3 regions of the Halomonas sp. IOP_6 genome follow, and region 2 is predicted to be linked to each of the others. Evidence: riboswitches for the same ligand, from Rfam matches in the RefSeq annotation. Region 2 holds a riboswitch; each other region holds the start of a gene.
The links. A riboswitch is a leader RNA that binds a small molecule or an ion and turns the genes downstream of it on or off. The one in region 2 is predicted to bind thiamine pyrophosphate.
Positions count from the first base shown of each region.

Region 1 (10,330 bases), on a different contig from region 2:
TTTGTAACGCTGCTTTCAGTGCCGTTGCTTGGCGAGCGAATCGATCCACCCGTATTAATAGCGTCGTTAGTTGGCTTTGCTGGCGTGCTGATTGTGGTTCGCCCCGGCGGTGATGCGTTCCAGCTTGGCACGCTAACCCTCTTGGGAGCGGCTTTCTTTTATGCACTGATGATGATTACTGCGCGGCGCTACGGTGCTAGGGAGCACCTGTGGGCAATGGTGTTCTACATGACGTTAGTGCCCTTTATCGTCACTGCTCTGAGTTTGCCCTGGGTTTGGCAAACCCCAGAGCCCTGGCACTGGCTTGGCTTTTTGGTCTCGGGTGTTTTGGGTATTGGCGCGACCGCGTTTATTACCCTGGCATTCCGCTTTGCCCCTGCCGCGATTGCTGCTCCATTTGATTACACCGCAATGCTGTGGGCGGTGCTGCTTGGCTGGTGGTTCTGGGGAGAGCTGCCAGATCTGTGGGTATGGGTGGGCAGTGTGCTGATTATGGGCAGCGGATTAGCAATTGCTTGCCATGACCGCCGTACGACGCTGAAACCCCGCCCAACGGCGTAAAACGCGGCTGTTATTCATCGTCATATGTGTCAAAAGAGGCTTGTGGTCGTTACTTTTTGATCTGGGTCAGCAAAGTAGATAGCTGAGCAAGACAGGCTGTTTGAGCTGGTTATAATCCGGCACTTTCATCACTGCGCACGCGCGCCATCGTCCTGATAACGGTGACTGTCTATGCAAGCTCCCGAATTACTCTCGCCTGCCGGTACCTTTAAAAATATGCGTTACGCGTTTGCTTATGGGGCAGATGCCGTTTATGCAGGTCAGCCGCGCTACTCTCTCCGGGTGCGTAACAACGATTTTAAAATCGATAATTTGCATCGTGGTATTGAGTACGCACATGCGCGAGGTAAGAAATTCTATGTTGCTTCCAACATTGCTCCGCACAACAGCAAGCTGACAACGTACCTACGGGATATGGAGCCTGTCATTGAGGCCGGACCCGATGCGTTGATCATGTCAGACCCGGGCCTGATTATGATGGTTCGCGATCGTTGGCCAGATCAAGAGATCCATCTGTCGGTGCAGTCCAATGTCGTCAATTGGGCCGCCGCTCAATTCTGGCAGCGCCAAGGTATTCGCCGCATTATTTTGTCGCGGGAACTATCCCTTGAAGAGATTGGCGAAATACGCGCAGAGTGCCCAGGTTTAGAGATCGAAACATTCGTTCATGGTGCGCTATGTATTGCCTACTCAGGACGCTGTCTGCTGTCTGGCTATTTTAATCACCGCGACCCCAACCAAGGCACCTGCACGAATGCCTGTCGTTGGAAATATAACACCATAGCAGCCACTCAAGATGATACGGGTGACCTGTTGCCAGCTCAGCACGTCGCTGAAACGGCGGTGGCCGACCAGGACGAGCTCTCAGCGCTGATCGAGGATGTCACTCGCCCTGGCAAGCTGATGCCTGTGTATGAAGATGAGCATGGCACCTACATTATGAATTCCAAGGATTTGCGTGCAGTACAGCACGTGGCGCGACTGACAGAAATGGGAGTAGCATCGCTTAAGATCGAAGGGCGGACAAAGTCTCATTACTACGTCGCACGGACCGCACAGGTTTACCGCCGCGCCATCGATGACGCCGTTGCTGGCCGCCCCTTTAATATGGGATTAATGGATGAGCTGGAGAACTTAGCGAACAGAGGGTATACCGAAGGCTTCTATCGTCGCCATGTTCACGATGAATTTCAAAGTTATCAGCAGGGTAGCTCCATCGGTGTGCACCAACAGTTTGTCGGTGAAGTGCTGGGCTACGATCCTGTTCGTGGCTGGTTAGACATCGAGGTCAAAAACCGCTTTGAAGTGAGGGATAGCATGGAGCTCATGTTGCCAAGTGGCAATCACCGCTTCGTGCTTGAACACATGGAGAACGTTCGCGGCGAAGCCCAGCGCGCTGCACCTGGCTCAGGGCACCGAGTTCGCCTCCCCGTGCCAGGTGTTAGCATTAGCCCGGAACAGAGTGAATTTGCGCTTTTAATGCGCGATCTGGGGTCGCCCAGAAAAAACCAATCCGTATCATTAGGTACTGCTATTAGCTAAACGCGTAGACATCCATCGCCAGTACGCCATGTTCCACGCTGTGGTGTAACTGAGTTCCATCTCCGCCTGCCCCCATGGCCACCAGTAAGGGCTGGAAGTGTTCTGGGGTCGGGTGGTTTTCCAGCGCTTTTGGAGCACGCTCCCAGTGAAGTAATGCCTGGCGATCATTGTCTTCAATATGTTCGCTAACCCACTGGGCAAACTCATCTACCCAGGCGGGGGTGGGGCTCCCTTGGGGCAGGGTTTCATATAAGTTATGGGTCAGGCTGCCCGAGCCAATAATCAGAACCCCTTCTTTTCGCAAGGCTGATAGGCGCTCGCCGAGCGTGACTAGCGCGTCATTTTCCCAGCGCACAGGTAGCGACAGGGAAACGACCGGTACATTGGCCTCTGGAAACATCAGCGAGAGTGGTACCCAGGCGCCGTGATCAAGGCCGCGCTCTACGCGTTCGGCGCCCAATAGCACTGCAATTTGTTCAGCCAATTCAGGGTTGCCAGGGGCCGGATACTGGCACTCGAAAAGAGCTTGTGGAAACCCGCCAAAATCATGAATCGTCTCTGGTTGTGCGCTAGTACTGACCTTGAGCGTAAGACTCTCCCAGTGGGCTGATACGACGACCACCGCACGAGGGGAGAGGCGCTTCCCCAGTTCGCGTAGGAAAGCGTGGGCCGGCGTTTTATTCAGCGCCAGCATGGGGGAGCCATGAGAAATAAACAGGCTGGGTAGCATCTTAGTACCTCCGTTAGCCTATAGCGGGCCAATGATGCCCGCACAAGCCGAAGCCAATGCGGGCAGAGCGGTTAAGCGAATTTGCGGCTGACAACAGCGCTACCGCCACCTAGGCCTGCCTGTACCACCAGAGCAATCGTCCAGAAAATAGGGAATTCCCAGCCACCACCCGGGTTTGAGAACAGCCAGCCATTACCCAGGTGTACCGAGGCTGCACCTAGCAGCACGGGGACTAGAGCAAGGCTTACCCAACGAGTATAGATGCCCAGTAAAAGTGCTAGGCCACCACCTACTTCGGCAGCAATGGTTAAGTAAGCAAGAACACCCGGTAAGCCCAGGGATTCAAAATAGCTGACAGTGCCTGGCAGGGTGAAGACAAACACCTTAAGCAAGCCGTGAGCTAAGGCCATTACGCCTAAACTGATACGTAGCAAGGCGGTGGCATGGAGGGTGAGTGGTGAAGTATTAGTAGTGGTCATAGCCGTCTCTCTTAGTCGCGAGCATCACGTTGGATGCGATAGTGCCACTTTACAGATGAAAGCCACTGAGATAATCCACTGTTAATGCACTTCACTGTTGCGATAAAGGCGACAATCCGAGCTCAATTTCCCATACTGGTGGGTCACCCCACGCCGCCGCCAATAACTCAATAAAGCGCTCTACTTTGGCAGGTAAATAGCGTCGGGCTGGGTAAAGCGCATGGATGTCTAGCAAAGCCGGCGGTAAGTCCTGCAGAATCGGCACTAGGCGTCCGTTTGCAATGCTATCAGTCACTAAAAAGCTGGGCTGTTGCGCTATCCCTAAGCCTGCTTCAGCTGCATGCGTCAGCATATCGCCATTATTACTCTCTAGGGGACCAGAAATACTAAGTAGTTGATGACCAATCCGCCAATCGCCACTGTTTTGGCCGCTTCGGTAGCGAAGGCAGCGGTGAGATGCCAAGTCTTCACTATTCAGCGGCGTGCCATACTGGGCGAGGTAATCAGGTGATGCGCAAAACAGCATCCGGCACTGGGTGAGCCGTCGCGCCACTAAGCTAGAGTCGGGCAGGTTGCCAATACGAATGGCGACATCGTAGCCCTCTTCCAGCAAATCAACGCGGCGGTCGTTGAGATCCAAACGCACCTCAAGCCCAGGGTGCGTTTGCATAAACTGTGCAACCAGCGGTGAAAGATAGCGTGTGCCGAAGCTCATCGGGCCATTGATGCGCAACTGCCCGCTCACCGTACTGGTGCCACTGCCGATTTCTGCCGCTGCCTCGTCCAAAGCGATCAGAATGCTTTGCGCACGAACGAGATAGCGTTCTCCCGCTTCAGTGAGGTGCAGCCGCCGGGTGGTGCGCTGAATAAGCCGAGCGCCCAATGCCTCTTCAAGCGCCATCACTTGGCGAGATACCCGCGTGCGAGAAAGGTCTAGCGCCTCGGCCGCGCGGGTATAGCTACCCAGCTCAGCGACCTTTACAAACGCCGCGATATGGTCGAGCTGGGTCATTGCGCGTGGAATGCCTGTGCAGCCAGGCGGGGGTCTGGCTGACCACAAATAGCAGAAATAACCGCAACACCGTTTGCCCCAGCGGCTTTCACTTGAGCCATGTGTTCAGCTTTTAGTCCGCCAATCGCGACACTGGGAAGTTGGCAGGCATTGGCAAGCTGTGCCAGCCCATCAAAGCCAATTGGTTGGGCGTGGTCTTGTTTACTGTCCGTCGCAAACACGGGCCCTAAACCGACGTAATTGAGCAATTCGACAGGTGCCTCCTGAAGTTGGGCTAGGGTGTTAATCGAAAGCCCGATAATGGCGTGTTGGCCAAGAGTGGCTCGCGCTGCTTGAACAGCTGTGTCGCTTTGCCCGACATGTAAGCCATCCGCTTGGCTGGCGAACGCCACGTTCAGGCGATCATTAATGATCAGTGGAACGCCGCTACCTGCTAACATCGCTTTGAGACGTTTGGCCTGGGCGATCATATGCTCGTCACTAGCGTGTTTATCGCGTAGTTGCACCATGGTAATGCCGCCCTGCACAGCAGCTTCAACGGTTTTTTCCAGACCCATGCCAGCGCACAGACCAGCATCGGTGACTAAATAGAGTGAAAGATCAAACGGCATGCACCGCCTCCCATTGAGCAAGAGTCGAAAGGTCGTCAGGGGATAATTGATACAGCGCGTCCAATAGCGCCACCTGGAAACTGCCAGGGCCTTGAGCCTGCTCGCCTGCACGGCTTCCAGCGATGCTGAAACACGCCAAGGCGGCCAAGCTAGCCTCCAGCGGCTGCGCGCGGTTTGCGGCCACAAAGCTTGCCACCAGCGCACTCAATCCGCAGCCTAAGGTAGTCACTTTGGGCATCAGCGCGTGTCCTCCACTAAGGCGATAATGGACAGTGCCATCGGTAATGAAATCGGTCTCGCCAGTGACCGCCACTACGCAGCGATGTTGCTGGGCTAGCGCAATGGCAGCGGTGGTAGCTTCCTGAGTGCTAGTCGTCGCATCGACCCCACGCCCCTGGCTGGCTAATCCATTAAGTGCTTGAATTTCTGAGGCGTTGCCACGAATAACGCTAGGTTGGTAAGCCAGTAATGTCTCACAAAGGCGCTGGCGAAATGTGGTGGCGCCAACAGCCACAGGGTCAAGCACCCACGGAATATCGTTTTCATGAGCAGTGCGCGCGGCAATTACCATGGCGTCAGCCCAGGGAGAGGAAAGGGTGCCAATATTGATGGATAGCGCGCCAGAAATAGCCGTGAACTCAGCCACCTCTTCTTGAGCATGCAGCATGGCAGGGGAAGCACCTGTCGCCAATAGCAAATTAGCGGTGCTGTTCATCGCCACGTAGTTTGTAATGCAATGTACCAGCGGTGTGGTAGTGCGCAGATCGCTGAGATAATCGCCGAGTGGGCGTGAAGGCATAATATCCTCCCGGCTGGGAGGTGATGCAGCTGCATCACGACTCCCTACGCCGGTGTTATCCGGTTCAGGTTCAAAGGGTGCTTCTCAGCCCGTGAAGCATGGGCGCCCCTGTCGTGATGGTACTATCCTTGGCTTAGATCAATCTGTAAAGCCTGGGAAACGCTATGAGCAAATATCAACGAAACGAGATGCGTGTTCCGTAGGTGAGCATCTCATCAGGCGTTATCGCCTTACCCTCAACACCAATCATTTCATCGCCACACTGGTCGGCAAACGTAAGCACGCCATGAGTGAGGCCCAGCTGTCCAAGGGTGTCGCGAATCTCACCGGTGCCCAAAAACGTGCTGACATGCCCCTCAGCATTGGTTAAATCAGAAACACCGTTCGCGTGATGGAAGCGAACCTTATAGATACCATCCATTGATTCAACTTCCACAATCGGTGAAAAGCCATTGTGTATGGCATGGGCTAACTGCTTTAACGTTATGTGGTCACCGAGGGTCATATCAATCGCGGTCATGGAAAACTCCTGTGGGCGCCTCAAAGGTGGGGCATCGCTCATGTTGCGGGAACTGCTTTTTGTAAAGTTTATGAATAATAAGTGTAGGGGTTTTGTTTAGTATTGCCAGTGCGCTTAATGTGACGCTGCGTTAGTGAATCCTACATGCTTGTAAGGGCTGGTATTATGGCTCTAAAGCCCTCATGGTAAGCGGTAAGTGAGGCTCAATGGATTCAATGATCAGCATTAGCGACAGGAGAGCAAAATGAGTTTTCAAGGTGAACAACATTCCGGAGTCGCGCCCGTAGCGCCGCAAACCCAAGGGTTTCGCTTAAATCACACCATGCTGCGGGTGAAGGATCCCGAACGCGCGCTAGCGTTCTACTCTAAGGTTTTTGGAATGCAGGTGCTACGCCGACTGGATTTCGAAGAGATGCAGTTTTCGCTCTATTTCCTAGCCAATCTCGAAAGCAGCGATAACGTGCCAGAAGATACTCAAGCACGCACTGCCTGGACCTTCAGTCAGAAAGGCTTGCTGGAGTTGACGCATAACTGGGGCACAGAAGATCAGCAGGATTTTGCCTATCATGACGGTAACGCTGAGCCTCAAGGGTTTGGTCATATCTGCTTTAGTGTGCCTGACTTAGAAGCTGCTCAAGCATGGTTTGATGAGCATGAGGTGACGTTCATCAAGCGCGCGGACCAGGGCAAGATGAAAGACGTTATCTTTGTCAAAGATGCAGATGGCTACTGGATCGAAGTGATTCAGGCAGACCGTATGGCGGCCATGGGCGACTAATATGGCCCACTTGCTGTTTCGGCTAAGCCATGTGACCGATGAAGAGGCGTTGGAAGTACGCCAGTTGCTAGATGAGCAGGGCTTTGATGTCTATGAAACCCAGGCGGGCTTTTTTCGCCTGGGTGTCGATGCAATTTGGCTGCGTAACACTGCTCAGCGCGAGGCCGCTGAAGCGGCATTGGCGGCGTATCAGGAAAAGCGTCAAGCTAAAGCACGGCGAGAGCACGAAGAAGCGGTTGCCAGTGGCAATGCACCAACATTATGGCGGCGCTTCCTCGCCCACCCCGTGCAAGTCGTACTGGTAATCGTTGCCGTGGTGCTGATCGCCCTATTAACGCTGCTGCCGTTTATTGGCTTGGTAGGCTAGATTTGTAAACAGTTTTGTAGATTAGCTGGGTAGCTTAACAGTGGCTAAGTGCCCGCGTTTTAGATAAAGCTGCACGCCTTCATTACCCGCGCGTAACTGAGGTGCCGCACCTACTGGGTAGCGGCACCAGCTGCCGTTAGCATATTCCTGCTCATCACTGAGCAGAGAGCCTTCCAGCACAAACAGCTCTAAACCACCGGCAAGCGGTGGATAAGACACTAGTGTATCGGCTTCCCAGCGCTCTAGGCTGACCCGCTCTGGGCCATACTGTTTTGAACTATAGGTGTGCAGCATTTTGTAAGTAATACCTGGCCGTCGGTCTGGCTGCCAGGGCAGCCTATGGGCAGGCACGGCCAGTTGCAGAATATCGTTTTCATCAAACTGGTGTAGCTTCACCAGAATAAGTGCGCCCTCTTCGCCTATTTGCGGGGTATGACCAGTGCCAATCGGGTTGCGTAAGTAGCTGCCTGCCGGGTAACGGCCATGCTCATCGGCAAAGACACCTTTTAGCACTAAAATTTCTTCACCACCACCATGAGTATGGCGGTTGAACTGGCTGTTGGGCGCGTAGCGTACCAAGCTAGTGGCTCTGGCGACTTCGTCGCCAATGCGGTCTAGCATCATGCGCTCTACGCCCGCGCTGGGGGAGTCCACCCAATGGTACTGATCCGGCGTGACACTGGCAAAGTGGCTAAAATCGGCGTTCAGGCGCATGGTGTTGGCTCTTTGCAGGGGGGAATTTACAGAGATGAAAATTTACAGCAGTAGTGCAAGTCTCCCCATCCCTGGGACAAAATGCAACGCAAAAAAATACCGCCCTGCGGCGGTATTCAATAGTTAACTTTTTCGCTTAATGATCATGACCATGATGGTCGTGTTCATGAGCATGATCGTCATGACCCGGCTGAGCCAATGCTGAGTGCAGCACGTTCGCGTTATGACGCATCATGCCTAAGTAAGTGTTGGCTTCACCCTCACTCGCCAGCGCATCGGCATACAGTGTGCCAGCAATCGGCAGGCCAGTTTCTTCGGCAAGCTGGTTAATGATTGCTTGGTTGGTCATGTTCTCGTGGAACAGCGCCTGCACGTTTTCCTGTTCGATGACATCCACCAACGCGGCCATGCTGGCGCCGCTGGGGTCAGCCTCGGTAGAAAGGCCGACAGGGGAAAGAAAGTTCACCCCATAAGCGTTTGAGAAATAGCCAAACGAATCATGGCCGGTAATCACGCTGGCAGAAGCGGGAATATCGCTCAGCAAATCACGAATTTCATGATCAGCCTCGTCTATTGTCGCTAAATAGCGCTCAGCATTCGCTTGATAACTTTCAGCATTAGCACTGTCTGCTTCGATTAAGCCATCGCGAATATTGGTAACGTAGACCTTTGCCTGCTGTAGATCCTGCCATGCGTGAGGGTCGTCATCACCATGGTCATGTTCACTGTGATCGTGCTCGTCGTGCCCGTGGCCATGATCGTCGTGGCCATGGTCGTCGTGTCCATGATCGTCATGGCCGTGTTCTTCATGATCGTGTTTGGCAAAGGCGCGGGGTTGAATGCCGTTGGTTGCGGTGACCAGGGCACCCGTATAGTCGCTAGACTCAATCAAACGCTCCATCCAGCCCTCAAACAGCAGTCCGTTAAAGACCACCACATCTGCGCTGGCCAGCGCGCGGGCGTCGCCTGGGCTTGGCGAATAAACATGCGCATCGCCGTCAGGGCCGACAAGCGACGTTACGTCAACGTGCTCGCCGCCCACGTTTTCGACCATATCAGCCAAGATAGAGAAGCTGGTAACTACCTGAACACGGTCGTTAGCCATTGCTGCAGGCAATGCCAGCATGGCCGAAACACCCACCCACCAGCGCGATGAAGAGAAAAGCGACATATAACGCTCCTTCAAAAATAACAAAGAGTTATGACGACTGTTCAAGCGCCAGCGGCGTTGTCTTACGCCGCAGCTTAGCGGCTAAGCTGTGATAGCGGCCGAACAGTGCCGACAGTAGATAACCCACCCCAGCCAGCAGAATAATGCTCGGCCCTGACGGGGTATCAAGATGAAACGAAATCAATAGCCCGCCGGTACTGGCGATCATGGCCAATACCACGGCAATACCTATCAAGCCTTCCAGCCGCTTGCTCCAAAACCGCGCCGCAGTGGCAGGCAGCATCATTAAACCCACCGCCATTAACGTGCCCAAGGTTTGGAAACCCGCGGTTAAATTAAGCACCAATAGCCCTAAAAAAACGCTATGTACCCAACTGCTACGGCGGCTTTGCCCGCGTAAAAACAGCGGGTCTAAACACTCCACGACCAACGCGCGGAAAATGATCGCCAAAATAATCACAATCAGTGTGCTGATAGAGGCAATGAGCAGTAGCGCTGTGGAGTTAATCGCCAAAATTGAGCCGAACAGCACATGGGTTAAATCCACGCTGCTGCCACCCATAGAAATGAGTAATACTCCGGCTGCCAGCGAGATAATAAAAAAACTCGCCATAGCCGCATCTTCCCGCTGGCCGCCCATTTTCGACACTGCACCGGCAAGTAACGCCACCATCACGCCGAACAGAACGCCCCCGGCGCTCATTACCGGCAGAGAGAACCCTGCGAGTAAAAAGCCCAGCGCCACCCCAGGCAAAATAGCGTGCGCCATCGCATCGCCAATCAGGCTCATGCCCCGTAGCACCAAAAACACGCCCAGCGGCGGGGCAGCCAGCGAAAGTGCCAAGCCACCCACGACCGCACGTCGCATAAAGCCATAATCAAAAGGTGCAACAAACCATGCATCAAGCAGTGCCAGCATGACGACCTCCCAAAGCAAACGGCACTACCTTGGCCGATGCATGTTGGTGGCTAAGCGCACTAGGCGCGACCCAGCGACCATGGCCACCACTTAGCATCAAAACTTCATCGGCTAGGCGGCTCAGATG
Region 1 is NZ_JAIRBO010000006.1:131,319-141,648, forward strand. Features, by position in the region: gene K7H08_RS12670 (DMT family transporter) at 1-561, shown strand, start outside; gene trhP (prephenate-dependent tRNA uridine(34) hydroxylase TrhP) at 733-2,103, shown strand; gene K7H08_RS12680 (DODA-type extradiol aromatic ring-opening family dioxygenase) at 2,096-2,833, opposite strand; gene K7H08_RS12685 (DoxX family protein) at 2,905-3,312, opposite strand; gene K7H08_RS12690 (LysR family transcriptional regulator) at 3,404-4,324, opposite strand; gene thiE (thiamine phosphate synthase) at 4,321-4,935, opposite strand; gene thiM (hydroxyethylthiazole kinase) at 4,925-5,734, opposite strand; TPP riboswitch at 5,759-5,854, opposite strand; gene K7H08_RS12705 (hypothetical protein) at 5,910-6,254, opposite strand; gene gloA (lactoylglutathione lyase) at 6,499-7,032, shown strand; gene K7H08_RS12715 (DUF6164 family protein) at 7,034-7,399, shown strand; gene K7H08_RS12720 (cupin domain-containing protein) at 7,421-8,113, opposite strand; gene K7H08_RS12725 (metal ABC transporter solute-binding protein, Zn/Mn family) at 8,250-9,284, opposite strand; gene K7H08_RS12730 (metal ABC transporter permease) at 9,313-10,203, opposite strand; gene K7H08_RS12735 (metal ABC transporter ATP-binding protein) at 10,187-10,330, opposite strand, start outside.
Region 1: linked by a shared signal. The riboswitch ahead of thiM (hydroxyethylthiazole kinase) and the one ahead of tenA (thiaminase II) in region 2 are both predicted to bind thiamine pyrophosphate.

Region 2 (10,330 bases):
CGGGTCTAGCCCCAGGTTGAACTGGTCTTCCCAGCGGAATTCAAAGCGTGCCTTGGAAAGCGCATTATCACGGCGCTGGGCGGCCGGGTGTCCCTTGGCCAAATCCGCTGCGTGGGCAGCAATCTTGTAGGTGATGATGCCGGTTTTCACGTCATCTTTATTCGGCAGACCCAAATGCTCTTTCGGCGTGACATAGCAAAGCATCGCACAGCCAAACCAGCCGATCATCGCCGCGCCAATACCGGAGGTGATGTGGTCATAGCCGGGGGCGATATCGGTGGTCAGTGGGCCGAGGGTATAGAAAGGTGCCTCATGACACGCCTCGAGTTGCTTATCCATGTTCTCTTTAATCAAGTGCATGGGCACATGGCCAGGGCCTTCGATCATCACCTGAACGTCGTGTTTCCAGGCAATCTTTGTTAACTCACCCAGGGTCTCCAGTTCAGCGAACTGCGCTTCGTCGTTGGCATCGGCGACTGAGCCGGGGCGCAGGCCATCGCCCAGAGAAAACGCTACGTCGTACTGCTTGCAGATCTCACAAATCTCTTCGAAGTGGGTATACAGGAAACTTTCCTGGTGATGGTACAGACACCATTTGGCCATAATAGAACCGCCCCGGCTGACAATACCGGTCACCCGGTTGGCGGTTAGTGGCACATAGCGCAGCAGCACACCCGCGTGAATGGTGAAGTAATCCACGCCCTGTTCAGCTTGTTCAATCAAGGTGTCGCGGAACACTTCCCAGGTCAGGTTTTCGGCAATGCCGTTGACCTTCTCAAGCGCTTGATAGATCGGCACTGTACCAATCGGCACCGGCGAGTTGCGGATAATCCACTCACGGGTCTCGTGAATGTTCTGGCCAGTGGAAAGGTCCATGATGGTGTCCGATCCCCAGCGGATACCCCAGGTCATTTTGTCGACTTCTTCTTCAATCGACGAGGTAACTGCCGAGTTACCCAGGTTGCCGTTAATCTTGACCAGGAAGTTACGGCCAATAATCATCGGCTCGGATTCTGGGTGGTTGATATTGTTGGGGATAATTGCGCGCCCTCGGGCGACTTCGTCGCGCACAAATTCCGGCGTGATCTCTTCTGGCAGTTTTGCTCCAAAGCTCTGGCCAGGATGTTGGTGACCAAGAATACGCTCAACTTCAGCGGTGCCTAATGTTTGGCGGCGCTGGTTTTCGCGAATGGCAATAAATTCCATTTCAGGGGTAATAATGCCCTGGCGCGCATAGTGCAGTTGGGTGACATTCTTACCTGGTTTTGCCCGGCGCGGGGTGCGCGTTAAATCAAAACGCAACTGAGCAAGCGTGGGGTCGTTAGCGCGGCGATTGCCGTACTCACTGGTGGGGCCGTCAAGGAACTCGGTATCGTTGCGCTCTTCAATCCAGGCGCGGCGCAGGGCGGGTAGGCCTTTGCGTAAATCGTTGTTGGCGGCTGGGTCGGTGTAAGGGCCAGAGGTGTCGTACACCAGCAGCGGCGGGTTCTCTTCATCAATGCTGCTGGTTTTAGTGGGCGACAAGGTGATTTCCCGAAACGGCACGCGGATATCGGGCCGTGAGCCTTCAACGTACACCTTGCGCGATGCGGGCAGCGGCTGAATGGCAGCGGCATCGACCTGGGCAGTTTCCGCTAAAAAGTGGCTGGTTTTACTTTTTGAGGTCTCAGTTTTTACAGTTTTAGTTTCTAAAGTCTTCGTCATGACGGTCGTCTTCCTTCGTTGTTGATTATGGTTATTGTGTTGGCTTAATGGGTGCGACTTTTGTCTGTTAGATCGCTGTCTATCAGATCCAGACCCATCTGCCAGAAATCGATTTCCAGTCGCGTGGCGTCGCGGAAGATCTTGCTTAGCTCGGCAAAGCGGGCGGGGGTAACATCGGCAAGGCGGGCGTTGAGCCACTCAAGCTCAGCCTGCATGGCGGCCTGAAACTCCTGGCTTTCGTACATCGCTATCCAGGCATCAAAAGGGTTTTGGCTGCCGCGTAGGGTAGAAGGCTGAGCGTTCAGCCAGTTAGCGATTTCGCCGTAGCCCACTAAGCAAGGAGCCAGCGCTACATGTAAATCGAGCAGGTCGCCGCGATTGCCGGTGTCTAATACGTAGCGGGTATACGCCAGGGTAGCCCTGGCTTCGGGCAGCTCCTCCAGCTCTTGCTCGGAAATTCCCCACTCTTGGCAAAAGCCCACGTGCAGACCCAACTCCACATCCACAATAGCTTTTAAACCTTCATGGGCTTGGCGCAGATCAGCCAGCGTAGGGCTTTTATAGGCGGCCAACGCGTAGGCGCGGGCGAAGTGAATCAAAAACAGGTAATCCTGTTTCAAATAGTGGCGAAAGGATGCTTCTGGCAGCGTGGCGGTACCCAGCTGGCGGACAAAATCGTGCTCAATATAGGCGCGCCAGTCGTCATGGCAGGCATTAGTAAGATCAGCAAAGCGGTAGCCCATGGTGCCTCCGGTAGTAATGATCCGGAGGGCGAGCGATTGAGATCGAGTGAATGGCGCTGAAGGTGGCGTGCGATCGTGAGAAAGAGCTAGCCAAGGCCATCGCTTGATCCCTACGCCGGTACCCGCGCTCGTCATAGGAGCAGCGCATTAGCCGGATCAGGTTCAGCGGGACCAGCGCTTTGGCAGTATCAAGTGGATACGCCCTGCGCCATCTCAGCCGGATTCACCGGCACCCCGTCAAGCAGTTAGTGCCAAGCAGTCTAGGAGGACGAGAGAAGAGATGCAAGGGGGATAGTGAGTGAATAGTAGGCTTCTTAGAAACGTTGATGTACTTGGCTAACCTAACGCCGCCACGCGTCTCTCGATTGCTAGACACTCTAAAAATTACTGCACTTCATGGCCTGATAGGGCGGCAGGGGGCCGTAAGTTGTGAAATCGAATGAAAAAGCGAATTTAGTAACAATAGGTTTTCTCAGTACGGAGGCTATAGCGCTTGACCCTTAGGGTCGCCTTGACGTGTTCCACCAGTTTCATAAGAGATATCTTCAGATACTGTTCATGAGCACAGAATTATTGAGCAGGGAAAAACACGCAAGCACGCGAATTTTGGATAGGCTGCCAAAATTGGCTTTGCTCTCTTGGGAATCAATGGGGTAGAGTCAAATTGGGTGGCTGCAAAACCCCAATGAATGTGCCGTCGCGCGTTTATTGGGGTTTTGTAGCGGGGTGTATAATCACTGTTAGCTTTTCAGAGGATTCTTCCTAGTCCAGTCTTCGTAGATGGATTCTATCCATCTACGTGTGAGTTAGTAGGCTACTTTGGCGATCATGTTTTGTGGTACAAGGTTTGAGACCCGTTAAGACTATAAAAGCTTATTTTTAAATTTTCAGGGGGCTCATGTTAGAGCTTTCTCCTCCTTGTTGCATGTGACAAACTTTAGAATATTTATTCTTGAGGATAGAAGGTCAAATAATGAAAATACAATGTTTAGACCCACTAGGGATAAACGGCTATGAAAGAGAAGCGAACGAAAGGCTTGAGGCTACTTTACCTAACAATTGGAAAGGTTATTCATCCCTAGAGATGAGGGGAAGAAAAAGTGGAGAATTTGAAGGCGATTTAATTCTCGTAACCCATGACCGAATAATAAACGTTGAGTTTAAAAAGTGGTCAGGGAAAATCTTTTCTAAAAATGGCAAGTGGGTAGTACAGTTTCCTGATGGGCGAGAAGAACATCGAAGTAATGGTGTGCGCCAAGCTAGAAGGTCGGCTCAAGTATTAGCGACTAAATTAAAAGAGCGCTTAAGTAACAGGTTTGTACCTTGGGTTGATCATTGTGTGGTCTTATGTGGAACCGCTGGTAAAGAGGACCTACATTCTGATGAAAAAGACTATGTGTTCACGTTAGAGGAGTTCTCTAAAATAGGCGAAGAAAAAGTCTATAAGAAGTATTTTAAAAATGATGTATCATGGATGGTAAAGCGAAAAGAGGATGCTCCTAATAAAAACTTAAAACAATGGGATAAAATATTTTCTAGTAATAGTGCCGATTTTAAAGCAAAAAATTACTCAGCTAATAATTATGTCTTACAAGGCCAACCTCTATTCCAGCATAGAGATGGATTGTATTCTGAATACCACAGCCAACGTTCTGATAATCATAATTATAAAGCGCTGATGCGTAGATGGAATTTCACCTCTCCTTGTATCGTTGAGCATGCTAGAACTCCAGAACAAAGATCTTTAATAGCTCACAGAGAAAGTGATGTACTTGGCTACATAGCAAGCCAAGATGAAGAACTTAAGGATACATATCTTCGATTAGAGTATATACCTAGCGAGTTATCTTCTGATTTTGTTGAATTGTATGAATGGCCAAATAAAAAAGAACGCCTAGATACATTTGTGAGAAAGAACAGTGCAAAGCTTACTGAAGAAAATAGGCTCAACCTAATTCAAGCTCTCGTAAGTCGTTTAGCTAGCCTTCATGATATTGACGTAGCACACCGCGACCTCGGCAATCACAGTATCTGGGTATCTTTACCAAGTAAGGTTGTATTGTCTAATTTCCTAACGGCAACCTATCCAGACCCGAAAAATAAAACAGTGTCTAACATTCGTAAAATTCTTCAGCACAACCAGATTGCAACACCTGAAGAGTTGTACGATGATTCTGACGGTACACATTTTACTCGTGATGTATATTTAGCTACAGCTGCATGTCACTATATTGCGTTCGGCAAGCCGCCTGTAAAAGAAGATGGCATTTACCTCTGGGAACCAATTAAAGATAATTCAATATGCCAACTGCTCGGAAAATGGTTTGAAAGGGGGTTAGAGCTTGAAGCTTCTGCTCGTTTTAAAGATCTGCGAGAAGCTCTTACTGAGCTTAATAAACTATTGAATGTAGGTGAGTCTGATGGTGAAGATAAACTAGGCCTGTTAGCAAACTTTCACTCTTCAAAAAATATCTATGTTGATTTTGGAGGCACTAGCCCGGTAAGGATTGACGGGACATTCAATTTCTTAAAAGCTATCGATGATTCATTTGGCCTGAAAGCTTGGTTTGGGGTGAGCGACGTGTCAGCTGATGGTGGTGTTAATAGTCAGCTACTGTCATTTTTTAATAGGTTAGAGATTAGAAAAAATGCAGATATAAAGTGTCTACCCAAAATTTTTGACTATGGCTTAAACCCACAAATGACCTGTGCCTTTTTCCAGTTTGAATGGATAAAAGGCAGCACCTGGAAGCAGTTTGTTGAGTCTCAACAAATTGATGATCCTACTTTACAGATCAAGCAGCTACTATCGTCACTAATTGAATTGCATTCAGAAAATATTCATCATGGTGATATACACCCCGAGAATATCATTGTCAGTGACAACGGTTTGGTGTTTATCGATATCATCGAACTAGATGAGAGTAGATATACGCCTACTTACTCTCCTGATAATCACGAAAATATTCCTACGGCAAGTATAGATCGTTACGCTGTTGTGAAGATAATTAGTGAATTGGCAGTATTTAAGCAGTTAACTCATTTGAATAAATATGTAAATCAACTGTGCGAACTACCTGAAATATCAAGCCAAGAAATTATAAAGCTGCATGATGAGTTAGAGGGCATTATTAGTCCCCCACCTCTCAAACTAGTAAATACTTTTAAGATTTATCATAAAAACCTTCAGAATAGGCAGAGCGGGTTTTTGTCTGATGATGGTAAGTACTACCTAGATCTAGAAATAAATAAGGGAAATAACGGTGATTTAGTTTCTGTTCGAATCACAGGCGTGAAACATCGCTTGAGTATGCTTATTCATCCAGAAAAGAAATTTATTGTTTCAGCTAAATTTGATGAGATTAAACACAACGATTTCATCAGTAACAAGAAAAGATCAACCTTCGAGCTAAGTGGAGATATTCATTTTTGCGAGTCTGAGGGTGAAAGCTCTGAAGTTTTTTTTGATGAAATACTTGAAAGCCCGGTATACCAAGAACTTTGTAAAGATGTTGCAAGCTCGGAGGGAGGTAGTTCTAATCAAGTGACAATAGCGTCAACTAACATAAAAGGCTCCAAAGTAACGGATGTAAGAGATGTTTGGAAAGCTCTTGTTGAAACCGAACATGAAAGTAACCCAAGAGTTGAAATATCTACAGACCCGAGAATTCAGGGAGATAAGTATACGTTTCAATATACTAGCGAAAGTGCTTCTTTAGACTTTAACTTAAATACAGAACGTGTTTTTGTGTATGCAGAGAGGCATGGAGAGCTGCGAAGAATAGGAACTCTCGTTGATATTGGTCCAAATTCGATGGCAATAAACATTCGGAGTAAAGCGAGAGTTGAGCAGGGTGATACTTTGGTTCTTGAAGGTGCATTGACGGCATCATCATTAAATAAAAGGAAGTTAGCGACGGAGAACTTGGTAAATAAAAGAAGTGTTATCCGTAATATTGCAGATTACTTCTCCCCAGGAGTTGCCGTTGAACCAACTGAACAATCAGAGCCAACTGATGCTGAGTTAGATTCTTACACTGAGTTAGACTCTAGTGGGAAGGTGATCTTTAAGCTAAATGAACAGCAGCGAGAAGCTTTCAAAGGCTTGTATAAATATGGTCCGGTAAGCTTGCTTCAAGGTCCTCCGGGCACCGGCAAAACGGCATTTATTGGTTCTTTCATCCATTACTGTATTTCTAATGGTGCTAGAAGGGTGCTATTGGTCAGTCAATCTCACGAAGCTGTCAATAATGCCACTGAGAAAGTTAGATCATTATTCGGACGGAATAACACCGAAATAGATATCGTTCGTCTTGGTGATCAGCATGTACTTTCTGAGCAGCTTGACGATGTAGGAGAGAAGGCGCTCCAAGAACACTATAGAGATAGATTTAAGGCTGAATACGAAGAACGTATTACTAGGGTCGCACGAGAGTTAGGCATTGATGAAGAGTTTACAAAAGTAGCTACTGAATTTGAGAGGTCATTTGGTAAGCAATTAGACCGTATACTTTCACGCATGAAGGACACGGATAGTGACATCGCAGGCGCTTTAGTGAATCAGATCACAGGATTAAACAAAAAATTATCGGAATTCTTTTCCCGGAAAGCAGGTATGGATCTGAACCTAGTCGATATCGAGCTTGCTTATTATAGAGAGTATATTTATTCAGCACTGGCGAGACACTATGAAATTTTCTCTGGTGATTTATTGTCAAAATTCAAAAATATTGTCTCTATTTCAAATGAGTGGCTGAGCGTTATGGCTTCTAGCCAATCGCAATTCCAAAACTTCTTATCAAAGACACGTACTTTAGTATGCGGAACTTGTGTTGGGATAGGACGTAACCACTATGGGATCCAAGAGAACATTTATGATTTAGTAGTTATTGATGAAGCTGCTAGATCGCCAGCAAGTGAACTTGCCATTGCAATGCAGGTAGGTCGAAAAGTCCTTTTAGTTGGGGACCATAAGCAACTCCCTCCATTATTTGATGATGAGCATATAAAGGCAGCAAAAAGAATCTTACCAACAGTTAGCACTGATGAGTTCAAGCGCAGTGATTTTGAAAGAGCATTTGTGTCTAGTTATGGAAAGACTGTAGGGCGTTTCCTTAAAATTCAATATCGAATGATTCCGGCTGTAGGAAACCTAGTATCGGAATGTTTTTACTCAGAAGAAGGTGGTTTAGAAACTGGTAGGGGGGTAACGGAAAAAGCTTATCTAGAGATATTTGAAGAGATATGTACGCCAGTGACTTGGATTGACACTAGTAAAGCTATAAGTAAATCTTTTGAGTCTAAACCAACGGCTAAGAATGCAAACCAGAAAAGTTATGTCAATAGATATGAGTCTGAAATTATATTGGAGTTACTGAGTAAGCTAGTGTCTCATGAGAATGCTGAATTTCTCCTCATCGAAGATGATGAGCCTAAGATTGGCATCATTTGTATGTATGGTGAACAAGTTAAGCATCTAATTCGTGAGATCAATGGCGTTGCCTGGGCTCGAACATTACTAGAAAAAGGAATCATAAAGGTAGACACGATCGATAGTTATCAAGGTAAAGAAAACGATATTATTATTGTTTCTTTGGTTAGAAGTAACTCAAGCGGTAGTCAGGGTCATGTTTCTTCAGAGAACCGAGCAAACGTAGCACTTTCCCGAGCTAAGGAAGCTTTGTTCATAATTGGTAATTCGGATATGTGGCAGAGTCACAATGAAGGCTCTGCGTTTGGACGAGTATTTAAGTATATTTCAGGGAATAACGGAAAAGAGTACTCGGTTATAAATTCACAACTTCTGGAGGCTAAAAAATGAAGATTCAAATAAGTAAGGTTTGCTTTGGCTTACCAATGAAGTCTTTTTTTATGGATTATACTGTTAGTAAGAAGCGCGAGTTACCGGTTGTTAAAGAGTTTGTAATTAGACTTATTTATTCATTGACTTCTACTAGCATGGAAACTATTCAGGATTACTTTGGTTTCACGAGTAAAGAAATGCTGGCTATTGTTGATGATTTGCAAGAAGAGAATTTGATTGAGTGGGAATCTGGAAAGATAAAACTTACGTACTATGCGATGAGTAAGTTTACAGAAGAGGATGGGAATTTAAGACCTACCTTTTTTGAAGTAACTGACGAAGCATCTCCAGTCGAGTTTGAATTGTATAGTTTCCGAATGCTGTCTACTGATGTGAGACGTTCTGGCTCTCAAGATTTTAGTGTATCACTCAACTTGCCAGACGAATGCTACCGGAATTTATTGGGTAAAGCTCAAAATGCTTTCGATACAAACTTCAATTTATTTAGAGAGGTTGTGTTGAAAGAGGATGTGTTTTCAGAGGTGAAAGATCTGTATAAAATAAATCAAGTCTCAGATAGGTTTGACTCAACACTCCCGCTTGAGGTTGAGTATTTTGTAGATACCGAATCACCTAATATTTTGAAAATGAAATATGTTTCAAATACTGTTGATGACTGGGATGAGGACAAAGCAATGTTTTCACTCATGGACGCTACTATTCAAGCTGATACGGAAAAAGACTTGTATGAAAGTTTCAAAGAGTACCTTGAGGTATCGAATGATCCACTGCTAGTTCAGTATTGGGATGATGATGCTAGAACACTCAATATTAAAGCTATAGTTAATCATTATAAAAATGGACTAACCAAGCTAAATGACGACACATTTATGCTACTTGGTAATTTTTATACCGAGAGAAATCGAGACATCCTAATGAGTCGACTTAAGGTAGTATTTGAAGATAAGCCAGATAACTCTGGTTTGATTTGGCTAACCAATGCCGAATCTAAAACGTGGGGAAAAACTACTGATTTAAGTAAATTAGTAGATGAAGTTTATAGTTTTTTCGACAAAAGGAAGAAAACGTCAAAAGTAGTTTTAGGTATGGCTTGTGAGAGTTATCAGGAGTCGATGACCCTAAAGAATAATTTTTGGAAGCTGTCTGATGCTGAACTAATGGATTTACCTGCTAGGTTTGGCGGTGAAAATGCGGAATTTATGATTATTCCCGGCCTAATGGTTGCAAGTTTGTTCCATGCACAACTAGATGATAAACGTGATATTTCATTCCCTGTAGGTTATGTGAGCTTTGAACCTAGGTTTATTTCTGAAGTTTCCAACAAGCTTTTGGATTGGACAACGCTTCAACCTAATTACAATGACTTCTTTGATAAGAAAGGTATGAAGGAAGAACAAAAAGTTCGGAATAAAATCTTTATGCCAATACTTCAGCAAATTCAGTCGACTTGCTAAAAAGTGGCTGTTGTCGGACGCGCCTACGCTGCGCTCCGGCACGCCGCAAAGCCAAGCGTTATGCACTTATCAGGAGAGTTCCGTGAATCATCCGATTTTAGGGCAACTTGTTTCAAAAGAAGCGGAAATAAGCTCATTCGAAGGTGAGGTGATAATCGATGGAAGTGAAATATTACCTGAATATAGACCTGGATTCGGCACCAAAAGACCTGGTTTTAAAGCTCGCTGAAGAGGTCGTTTTTTCTATTTCAAGCCTCCAAAATAAGGCTGCGGCTATTGTAAGCCGCGATTTGCTTGAAACGTATAACTCGGGCTGGAATGAGTATGATGAGGTACAAGAAGATGGCTCAACAAAAGCAGTGGTGAATCCAAAATTGGATTCTAATCAACTTATCAGCCAGTTTGAGTTAGGTAGCATTTCTATTTGTGGAGCTGATTGCGTTGAGTTCTGGTATAAACCCAATGATCTGTTTTGGGGGGCATAGTGTATTCGTCACATCATTTGACGGTCTTGAGTTCAAAGATGCCAATGTTCAGATGTTCGGGTAAATTGCATAACAAACGGCTGCACCGGACAAATTTCCGCTGTCACATTTTGTGCAAAA
Region 2 is NZ_JAIRBO010000002.1:360,172-370,501, forward strand. Features, by position in the region: gene thiC (phosphomethylpyrimidine synthase ThiC) at 1-1,704, opposite strand, end outside; gene tenA (thiaminase II) at 1,749-2,447, opposite strand; TPP riboswitch at 2,538-2,694, opposite strand; gene K7H08_RS05210 (AAA domain-containing protein) at 3,421-8,268, shown strand; gene K7H08_RS05215 (DUF835 domain-containing protein) at 8,265-9,725, shown strand; gene K7H08_RS05220 (hypothetical protein) at 9,884-10,210, shown strand.

Region 3 (10,330 bases), on a different contig from region 2:
CCCAAATTTTTACGGCCAACATCATCGGATGACCAAGCTTCGCTTTGATAGCATTACGCGGCACATAGGCTGCCACCAGCATAATAAAGGCAGGCACCATCAGTAGTGCTACCGCATGGCGTAAGCCCATGGGGGGAAACCAAACGTAGATAGGGTCTAGGCGCATTTGGCCAAAACCGTAAATAGCAATTGCCAGTCCAATCACTGACACTACGGAGTACGCTATCTTCCAGGTGTTTTCGCCGTGTTTAACAATCTGTCGCTGACGCCAGTCTTCAGCAAAGATACTCACAGAATGGCTGCCAAGAAAAATCAGCAGGCCAATAATCATGATCGTCATAAAAGTGGCTCTCAGGTTATTTGCAGGTCATTGGTCGACTGCGAGGATGCCACACTAGCGCTCAAATCACATGGCGAACTATCAACTTTTCGCCGATGGCGACCATCTGACCCAGTTTAAAACCAGCTCGGTTTAAAACCAGTTTTTGCGTTTAAATAGCCAGATTAAACTACCACCGATACCCAGCATGGCTCCCCAAACAAAAAAGTATCCATACTGATAGCGCAGCTCTGGCATATACTCAAAGTTCATGCCGTAAATACCGGCAATAAACGTCAGCGGCACAAATATGGCAGTAATCACCGTTAATACCCGCATGGTGATATTTAGCTGGTGAGAGGAAATCGAGATGTAACCATCAATGAGATCACCGCAAATGTCGTAATACATTTGTGTCAGTGTATATAGGCGCTCAAAGCGCTCCTCTACATCCGTGATGGCATGCAGCGTTTCACTTTCTCCGCGAGGCAGATGGGCATAGTCATAGGCAGTAAGCTCTTGGGTAATGCCTTTGTGGTAGCTAAAAACACGGCGCATCTTTACTAATCGTGAACGATAGGCGGTGATTTTCCGCATCAGCACATCGTTACCATCTTCCAAAAGCTCATCTTCTATATCGCTTAGCTCGCTCTCAAACTCCAGTAAGCTATCGATATAGAAGCCTGCCGAAGTGTACATAATTTTCAGTGCGACACGCTCGGGAGATAGCGCCAGCAGCGTTTTCCCGTGCTCATTAAAGAGTCGTTCAATACTAAGCGCCTCACCGGCGTGCAGCGTGATTAGAAAACGCTCGCCAATAAAGAGGCACACCTGCTGAGGCACAAAGTTTAGCTGAGCATCAAACGACGAAATACCTCGGTAAATAATCAGGGTATGGTGTTCAAACTCTTCAATTTTCGGCGGATGGCGCTCTTTGTGGGCATCTTGAATTGCCATTGGATGACAATCAAAACGCTCCAATAGCTGGCGTTCACGCTCCTCAGGCTCACCTTTCATGTCTATCCATAGGTGGCTGCCAGGCATCGCTTGCCAGTCATCGATTAGGCGTTCATCGCCTTCGCGCACATCGCCTTCTGACGTCGTTAGTAGGCTGCGAATCATGATCGTCCCTGTTAAGTTGGCTCACGGCTTAACGTTACGGCCTAACGCTTCGTCGATTAGGCAGATATGCCATTGTAACGCTGACGACAATAGACGCCAGCAACGCCCCTAGAAAAGGCCCCAACGTTGGGATACTGCCTGGAAAGGTAGCCGCCATGATGCCAGCTGCGATGCTTCCCTGGCTTAGCCATCCCGGCAGTATTGCCCCTACTAACCCAGCGATACCGCCACCAATCGCCGCAACTGGCGTCATACGTTGCCACAGGCCAAGCAGCACAGGCACCACGATGGCAGCGCAAAGCAAGTCGGCTATCAAGAAGAGCCGTAGAACTGACAATCCTTGCAGGGCAATAAATACCACCGGCACCATCATTGCGACCGTTATCCAACGTGCGGTCGTTAAAGATGTTGCATGTCGTTCACCGCCACGCCCTACTATCACCGACGCTATACCGTTTTGCAGCGTATCAACACTTGAGGTCACTAGCGTGACTGCCAACACCAATGCAGGTAACGCCACCCAGGCAGGCGCATCTGTTAACAGCGCAAAGAAAGGAATAGGTGGTTCTCCCAAAGCAACACCGCTCATGGCGGCCATGATGCCGACACCGCCGATCACCATCACAACCAGTACGGTCAGACCGCCGCCTAGCCAAGCGCCACGACCTAAGCTCTGGTCATCTTGGGCAGCCCATACACGCTGCCAATAGCCCTGGTGAAAAAGATTGGCGGCGGTCACCGCAATCACGAGCGTCAGGGCAACACTGAGCGCACTTGCAATAGGAATAGAGGGCATGACTGCATCATTCGGCATGGTTGGTAGCCGCCAAATCGCAACGCTACCTACGGCTAATAACAGGGCTAGTAAAAGCCATGCCTGCCAGCGATCCGTTGCGAGACTTGCGCGCAACCCACCAATCACCGTATACACCAAGGTAGTGAGCGCAACGCCAATAATCACTAGTGCAGGTGGTACATCGGAAAGTAGCGCGGTAATAGCACCTATCGCCGTCAGTTCCGCTGCTAAAAAACAGCCCATGTAGGCTACGGATACCAGTAGCACCCAATGACGCACCCCCTTGCCGTAACAGGCGTGGGCGAATTCGGCGATGCTTCTGCCTTCTGGCAATGCACGACGAATTTTTGGTCCGTACAACCCCAACACGATAAACGGCAGCGCAGAGCCAATGGCATAGCCTGCCAACGCTAAAGGACCAACAAAGGCACCAATTTCAGGCGGCGCAAACAGAATCCAGGCGCCCATTCCCGAGGCTAAAAAGGAGAATCCAAGTGTGGAAGCGGTTTGCGAGTTTCTTGCTGTGACATAGTCATCAAGCGACCCCTGCACATGACGTGCACGCAGGCCCAGAAAAGCAAAACAGAATAGCGCCGTACCAAGTACGGCTGACGTTAGGTAAGGCATGTCGCACTTCCTCCGCCGGTATGAACCGGATCAGGTTCCAGGGTCTGCGCAGTGCGCATTCTCAGCCCAACAGCTGCGGGCTCCCCTGGCGACAGTGAATGGAGACGCTATCCTCGGCGAAAGCGGCTCGTTAGTAAAGGCTGGGCGTTAGTAAAATTTATCCGCGAGTCACGCCTAGATGTGCGTCTTTATCCTACTAACGCGGTAGGCGTCCCATCAAATAAAACTCCTCATTGGGGGGCGTACCCGTCATGGTCACTAACCGATTCGACATGCCGAAAAAAGCAGCAATGGCGCCAATATCCCAACAGTCCTCTAGCGTAAAACCTACTTTCTCTAATGTTGTTTGCCACGCGGCAGAGAACTCCCCAACCTCAATCCCGCAGTGCAATGCAAAGTCCAGCATTACTCGATGGCGTTCGCTTAGCCCTGCCGCCAGATGATTGATAGCGACATTGTCAGCGACTAAAGGGTCTTTACTATAAATTCTCAATAGCGCGCCATGGGCAACAACACAATAGAGGCAACGATTGCGAGCACTGGTAGCCACAACAATCATCTCTTTCTCAGCTTTAGTCAGCGTGTCGGATTCACGCTCCATCAAAGCATCGTGATAAGCAAAAAAAGCGCGGAACTCCTCAGGGCGATGCGCTAGCATTAAGAATACATTGGGCACGAATCCCGCCTTGCTTTGCACTTTTAATATTGCATCGCGAATATCGTCAGGCAGTTCATCCAGCGTTTCTGGTACACGGAAACGGCTAAGTCGATTAGTCATCGTTACACCTCACTTCCTGATTGAGCTTTAAATTTTTGTTTTGATTAAACAATTATGTTTTTGGATAACGCGATTCGGTAACAAAACACTAAACAAAGTGACTTTCAATCGCGGCTAACGCTGTCCATACTCTCAACTATTCAATGACCTATAAGCCGTGCAGTAAATACATCAAACGGCAATTAACAGGGACACCAAAATGCATTATTCCGAAGCCAAAGAGCATACGCCTGGGCGCTTGCATACTCTTTTTGCCGACCCTTATTGCGCATTTAAAAACGACACCGATGAGCGTCAGCTTCATATCCGGGTAATGCTGCACACCCTTCTTGCCCTGCCTATGCATCACGCGCGTGCCACCCTCCGGGTTATCCATGGCTGGGAAAACGGCGGCTTCGAGCCAAGTGATCTAAAGCACAAGGACTTCCCGCTTGCCTCTTTAGATGATTTCCACCGAGTGGTTAACGAGGTCTCCTCGAACCCTCAAGAACACGAGACATCGTTAAGCGCTAGCACGTCGCTCATCTCAGCACCACTAGCTAGCGTATTCGCCAGCGCAGAAGCCGATGGCATCATCGTTTCTGACACGCTGCGCAGCACACCTGCCCGCTGGCCTGCTTTGAAAGGTGGTTTAGCCATTTATACGCTCTTCAAAATGTATCATCGCTTAGTTTATGGCGAAGATGATAACTACCGCTGCTCTCAGTGTGAAACGCCTGATGGCCTGCGTGAGCTGCATGAATTTCATCTCGAAGAAGGTGAATTTGCGCTGCTAGTTCCTCACATAGTTCCTCACAACGCAAAAACGCAAACTGCCACTCCCACCATTCTCGTTATGCACGCCAGTCAGCTTGGCCCTATCGGCCAACTCCTAAAAAGAAGTCTGCCGTTATTTCAGGATACTTAAGCCGAAACGTTAAAAGCCCCGCTTATCGCGGGGCTTTTTCATGGTGCAATTAACTCAACGAAATAGTGCTATTAATACCGCTAGATACATTTTCTGGCTCAAACCAGCGGGCAGTGACCGTTTTGGTCTGCGTCCAGAAGGTAATTGCCTGCTTGCCATTCGGCCCCAAGTCGCCAAGCTTGGAAGCTCGCGAACCCGTAAAACTGAAGTACGCGACGGGTACAGGGATCGGCACGTTGATACCAATCTGGCCTACGTCGATATCGGTTTCAAAGCGCCGTGCTACCCAGCCTGAGTTAGTAAAGATCGACGTACCGTTACCGTTAGGGTTAGCGTTGATAAACGCAATCGCGTCATCCAGCGTCTCCACACTGATCACGCATAGCACGGGGCCAAAAATTTCTTCCCGGTACACCGTCATATCAGCGGTCACATCGGCAAACAGAGTTGGGCCAACAAAGTTGCCGTTTGGATAGCCCTCTACCGTGCAATCACGGCCGTCCACCAGCAGCTTAGCACCCTCTTTCTCACCCGCTGAAATCAGGCGTTCAACGCGCTCTTTCGCTTGTGGTGAGACAAGCGGCCCTAGGTCTGCATCGCGCTGAGTGCCAGGGCCAACTTTCATGCTGCGCGCGCCTTCCTCAATATCTTTCAGCCACTCTCGCGCTTCACCGACTAGCACGACAACCGAGTTAGCCATGCAGCGCTGGCCAGCAGCACCAAACGCCGAGCCGAGTAGGCTATCAATCGCCTGACTGCGGTTGGCATCCGGCATAACAACGCAGTGGTTTTTAGCTCCCATCATCGACTGCATACGCTTTCCAGCGGCGGCGGCACGGTTGTAAAGCAAGGAGCCCACATGGGTCGAGCCAATAAACGAAAGCGCTTTAATATCCTGATGGTCGGCGATTTGGTTGGCAACATCAGGACCGCCGTGAACCACGTTTAGAACGCCGGCTGGAACGCCCGCCTCATGGGCAAGTTCAACCAGCCGCATGGTGGAACTGGGGTCTTGCTCAGACGGTTTCAGGACAAAGGTATTTCCCGTTGCGATGGCAAGCGGGAACATAAAACAGGGCAGCATAATCGGGAAGTTGAAGGCGGTAATACCTGCGCCAACGCCCAACGGCTGGTGCATAGTGTAAACATCGACTTCATTCGCGGCGTTTTCCGCCAGTTCACCCAACTGCAGCGACGTAATTGAACAAGCGTGCTCAACGACTTCTAAACCGCGCCCTACTTCACCTTCAGCGTCAGGCAGGGTTTTACCGTGCTCTTCGGTAATTAGCGCGGCTAATTCAGCAGTATTTTCGCGTATCAGTGCCTGAAGTTTCAGCATGATGCGCATGCGCTTGCCAAGCGGCACTTTACGCCACCCTTTAAAAGCTGTTTTAGCGCTGGCAATCGCACGTTCCACCTCTTCGGCGGTACAGAATGGTACGCGGGCAACCACTTCCTGAGTCGCAGGGTTGACCACATCACGCCAATCCTGGCTTTGTGACATGACTGGCTGGCCATCGATATACATAGGGATTTCACGAACGGACATGACTTCCTTCCTCAACGTTGTGTTTGTTATGAGACGCAAAGATGAACTCTAGGGTATATCAGCAAGTTGACGTAAACGTCAATTAGCCACTTGATAAAGAGTTAGCCAACTCGGCGCTGAGTAAGCAGCCAGGGACTGATGTTCCGCCATTAAAAGGCATCATAAACGCCGAGGAGAACATCAGTTTAGAGATTGGAATGGATGTGATGCCGATTAACGCTGGATAAGCCCGTTGGTTAACCACGGCAACCAGGCGAGAAGAACAAGGGTCACTAACGTTGCTAGCAAAAACGGCAGCAGCGAGCGAAATATTTTAAGCGGCGGCGCACCCGTCATTGAGGAAGCGATAAACAGCCCTGCCCCTACGGGAGGCGTTAACAACCCCATCACCAGGGTTAAACACACCACCACACCAAACTGATAGGGGCTAATAGCGAACTGGCTTTGGGCAATGGGCATTAAAATCGGCACCACTAAGATTAGCGCAGCAATGCCATCAATCACCATTCCCACTAACAGCAGTGCGCCAATCACCAGTAGCAAGAACACGAAGGGGTCGCTGGTCAACGCGGCAATCCATGCGGCGGCCATCTGCGGAAGCTGCTCATAAATCACCACCCAGCCAAACACACCAGCGGCGGCAATCAGCATGATGACCAACCCCGCATTAATCGCCGTGCGCGTTAGCACCTGGGGTAACTGACGTAAACGCAAATCACCGTACACAAAGCGACCCATGATTAAAGCCACTAGAGAGGCCAGCGCAGCCGACTCGGTTGGCGTGGCAACCCCCCATAGGATGCCACCAATAATGATCACAGGAATGAGCAGTGCTGGTAGCCCCCAAAGCAGGTCATGAAGTGCCTGAGAGCGAGTAGGCCACTGGCCTTTAGGGTATTGCTGAACCAAGCCTACCAAGGCAATCACTATAAAAAAGCTTGTTCCCAAGAGCAGCCCCGGCAGCAACCCCGCAATAAACATTTCTGCAATAGGCACTTGGGCCATGACGCCAAACAACACAAACAGCATGGACGGCGGAATAATCGGCGACAGTAGCCCACCCGCGGCGGTAATCGCCGCACTGTAGGGCTTATCGTAGCCCTCCTGCTCCATCGCTGGCACCATCGCCCGGGACATAATGGCAATTTGCGAGGCCGCCGAACCAATAATCGCCGCCATCATCATGTTGGCGACTAAATTGATATAGGCGAGACCACCGCGAAACCCTCCTACTAAAATGCGCGCTAGAGCAATTAAACGGCGAGTTAAACCGCCTTCATTCATTAATTCGCCCGCCAACATAAATAACGGAATCGCCAGCAATCCATAGCTTTCAATGGCGCTAAACAGCTGCTGTGGATACGAATCAAACAACACCGTATTGCCTGACATCTGGATATACCACATGGCAGTCAATGCCAGTACTAGCGCAATTGGCACAGCGCCGAGCAACAGCAGCAAAAAAACAGCAATCGTCATAAACGGACCGTCAATAGGGTAAGCAGGATTAGCGTAGCGTTTTGGCAGTGGGTGCTTGGGTCGGGGTTCGCCACTGTTTGAGTGACTGGATAAGATTTGTCCAGCCATGCAGGCTAAGGGAAAATGCAAACCACGGCACAATTAACCACGCCCAGAATTTTTTAATGCCAAGAGTGGAGGTGTTTTCAGCGTAAATAAAATTGAATGTTTGCCCTTGAAAAGCACGGGTATCAAACCCCGCTTGCACCAGTGCAAGGGGCTGATACCAACGCCAACAAAGCCACGCTAACAGCAGAGCAAATAACAGCACCATGGCATCTACCCAGATACCTATCAGTTTCCGGCCGGTTTGCGGTAGCAGATCACTCAGCAACGTGACCGCTATCCCCTGGCGGCGTTTAAACACCGTGGCGGCTATCAAAAAGGTCATCCAGATCATGGCATAAATTGCCAGCTCGCTAATCCAGTAAAGCGGACTACCTAGCGCGCGAAACGCAATATTGGTGAGAATCAGACAGGTAACCGCCGCTGCTAAAGCAGCGGCGGCAATCTCTTCACAGCGTGCAAGCCCTGATGAAAAACGTTGCAGCATATTACTCGTCACGTAACCGGTCAGCTTCGGCGCGTAACGTTTCTAACATAGGTGCCTTAGGCGCCCAGATGTTTTCCCACTGTGCAATGGCGTCAGAGAAAAACTCAGCATCCGCTTCAACGATGTTGATATCCAAAGCGCGAATTTCCTCTTCCTGAGCGGCATCCTTCTCTTCAAAACCCACCAGCACGTTCTCTAGATGCTCAGCCATCGCAGTATCAATCAGCTCACGATCTTCTTCAGAAAGATCGCGCCATACTCTCCCAGACACGACGCCCACCATAGGGAACATCATATGGTTAGAAATCAGCAGGTTTTCTGCCTGCTCGTAGAATTTCAAAATCAAAATAGAGTCGAAATCCATATCAATGGCATCGACCTGACCGTTAGCCAGCGCGTCATATACTTCTAATAGCGGCATGGGTGCAGGGGCAGCACCAGTAGCCGTATAGAAATCACGAATGGGCTCGAAAGGGGTAATACGTAAACGCTGCCCCTGCAGATCGTCGGCGCTTTCAATAGGGTCACGGCTGAGCACTTGACGCATGCCTACCATGCCGTAGCCAACGCCAATTAAGCCGACTTCTTGTGGCATTAATTCGAGTAGTTCCCCAGCCGCGTCAGAACGCAACAGCCGTGCCGCGTGATTAACGTCATCGACCAAGTAAGGTGCGTATAGTGCGCCAAAATCGGGAATACGGTTGGAAATTTCGGCAATCGTCAAGAAAGCCATATCTAACGCGCCGGTTTGCAGCTGCTGAACCATTTGCGCTTCATTGCCAAGCTGCTGAGCTGGAAAAACACTAACGCTATGCTCGCCATCAGAGCGCTCGTTAAGTGTTTGGGCAAAGGCTTCCGCCTCGGTAGACCATAGATGCTGTGCAGGCGTGATAAGGCCGAGACGAAAATCCCGCGCTTGAGCACTCATGGCTGAAACGGCGAGCGTGGCTGTTGCGCAGGCAAGCGTAAGCGTTTTGATGCGATTCATGCAAAGCCTCTTGTATCCAGCGGAAGCGCCTAGAACGCTTCGCGTGTTTTTTTAATTGATAGGCTTTGAGAATACCTTAGCGTTAGCGTTAATGGCACCCGCCATTACGCTAACGCAACGGAGCTACTTACGCCGCTTCGTAAGCCGCTTTTAAGCGGTAGAACTCATCAACAATCGCTGCCATTTCAGTCGCGTCATACTCACATAAGCCGCTGACCACTAATTTCTTCGAGCCTACTCCAACCGCTTCTCCTGCAGACTCAATCGAGAACTCAAGTAAAGCATCAGCACGCTTGCCCTGAACCTCTAACGATGAACTCGTTAGGGCTAAGTTTGGCGAGAAACCGTCTAAGCGCTCTAAGGAAAACCCCATGCTGTCGTAAATAACCAAGGGGCGCTTGGGGTTAAACATTACCCCGTGCTGCTCCATCAAAGGCTTTAAATAGTGAGGAAAGTTCTTCCCTGAGAACGCCACATAGCAGCGGGCAAACGCCTCAATAGCCGCTTCATCGTGAGTAATCTCCCCCCCACGAGTCACCTGCAGGTAGCATTTGCCTCCTTCATCGCAGACAAGTAGATCACCATTCGCTTCTTCACTAAACTTGAGTGGTGTATCAGCTCCCACCATATTGGTGAAGCGAAATTCCATTTGTCGCGACAACCCAAACTTCACCAGCACCAGCGTAAATAGCAGGTCTCCAGGTACGCAAAAACGGCGCGCATCTGGATTGTGAATCGGGTTGTAATCGCCGGCCACGCCCTTAGCGAAACGGCTGGCCTGCTCAGCAGAGATCACAACATACTCTCCGCGTTGCGCGTAAAAATCCTTGAACATGGCTTTGCTGCCTGCCTAGCGTTGAAATCGAAAACCCATTACGGCCCCACGACGCGCATAATGCCATAAAACACGCGCCGACAGGAGTCATCTGCAAGGAAGCCCGTATGCCGAACAAGTACCTTAGGTCAAAACGTCTACCCCGCATCCTACTACTCACGCTATTAAGCGCTTTGATAGCGGCATTGGTATGGGTATTTGGCAGCTCTTGGCTGCTGAATAGCCAATGGCTACCCAAACGGCTGTCTCAAATTGAGGGGGTCGAAGTACGCTGGACGAATGCAAACAGCCTTCACCCAGGGCGCTGGGAAGTAGAGAACCTCTACTTAGCACGGGAA
Region 3 is NZ_JAIRBO010000003.1:158,052-168,381, forward strand. Features, by position in the region: gene K7H08_RS06940 (NnrU family protein) at 1-340, opposite strand, end outside; gene corA (magnesium/cobalt transporter CorA) at 473-1,441, opposite strand; gene K7H08_RS06950 (sodium:solute symporter) at 1,476-2,864, opposite strand; TPP riboswitch at 2,854-2,961, opposite strand; gene K7H08_RS06955 (peroxidase-related enzyme) at 3,061-3,642, opposite strand; gene K7H08_RS06960 (hypothetical protein) at 3,842-4,549, shown strand; gene K7H08_RS06965 (CoA-acylating methylmalonate-semialdehyde dehydrogenase) at 4,599-6,098, opposite strand; gene K7H08_RS06970 (TRAP transporter large permease) at 6,312-7,577, opposite strand; gene K7H08_RS06975 (TRAP transporter small permease) at 7,606-8,169, opposite strand; gene K7H08_RS06980 (TRAP transporter substrate-binding protein) at 8,171-9,157, opposite strand; gene K7H08_RS06985 (DUF3581 family protein) at 9,285-9,992, opposite strand; gene K7H08_RS06990 (hypothetical protein) at 10,100-10,330, shown strand, end outside.
Region 3: linked by a shared signal. The riboswitch ahead of K7H08_RS06950 (sodium:solute symporter) and the one ahead of tenA (thiaminase II) in region 2 are both predicted to bind thiamine pyrophosphate.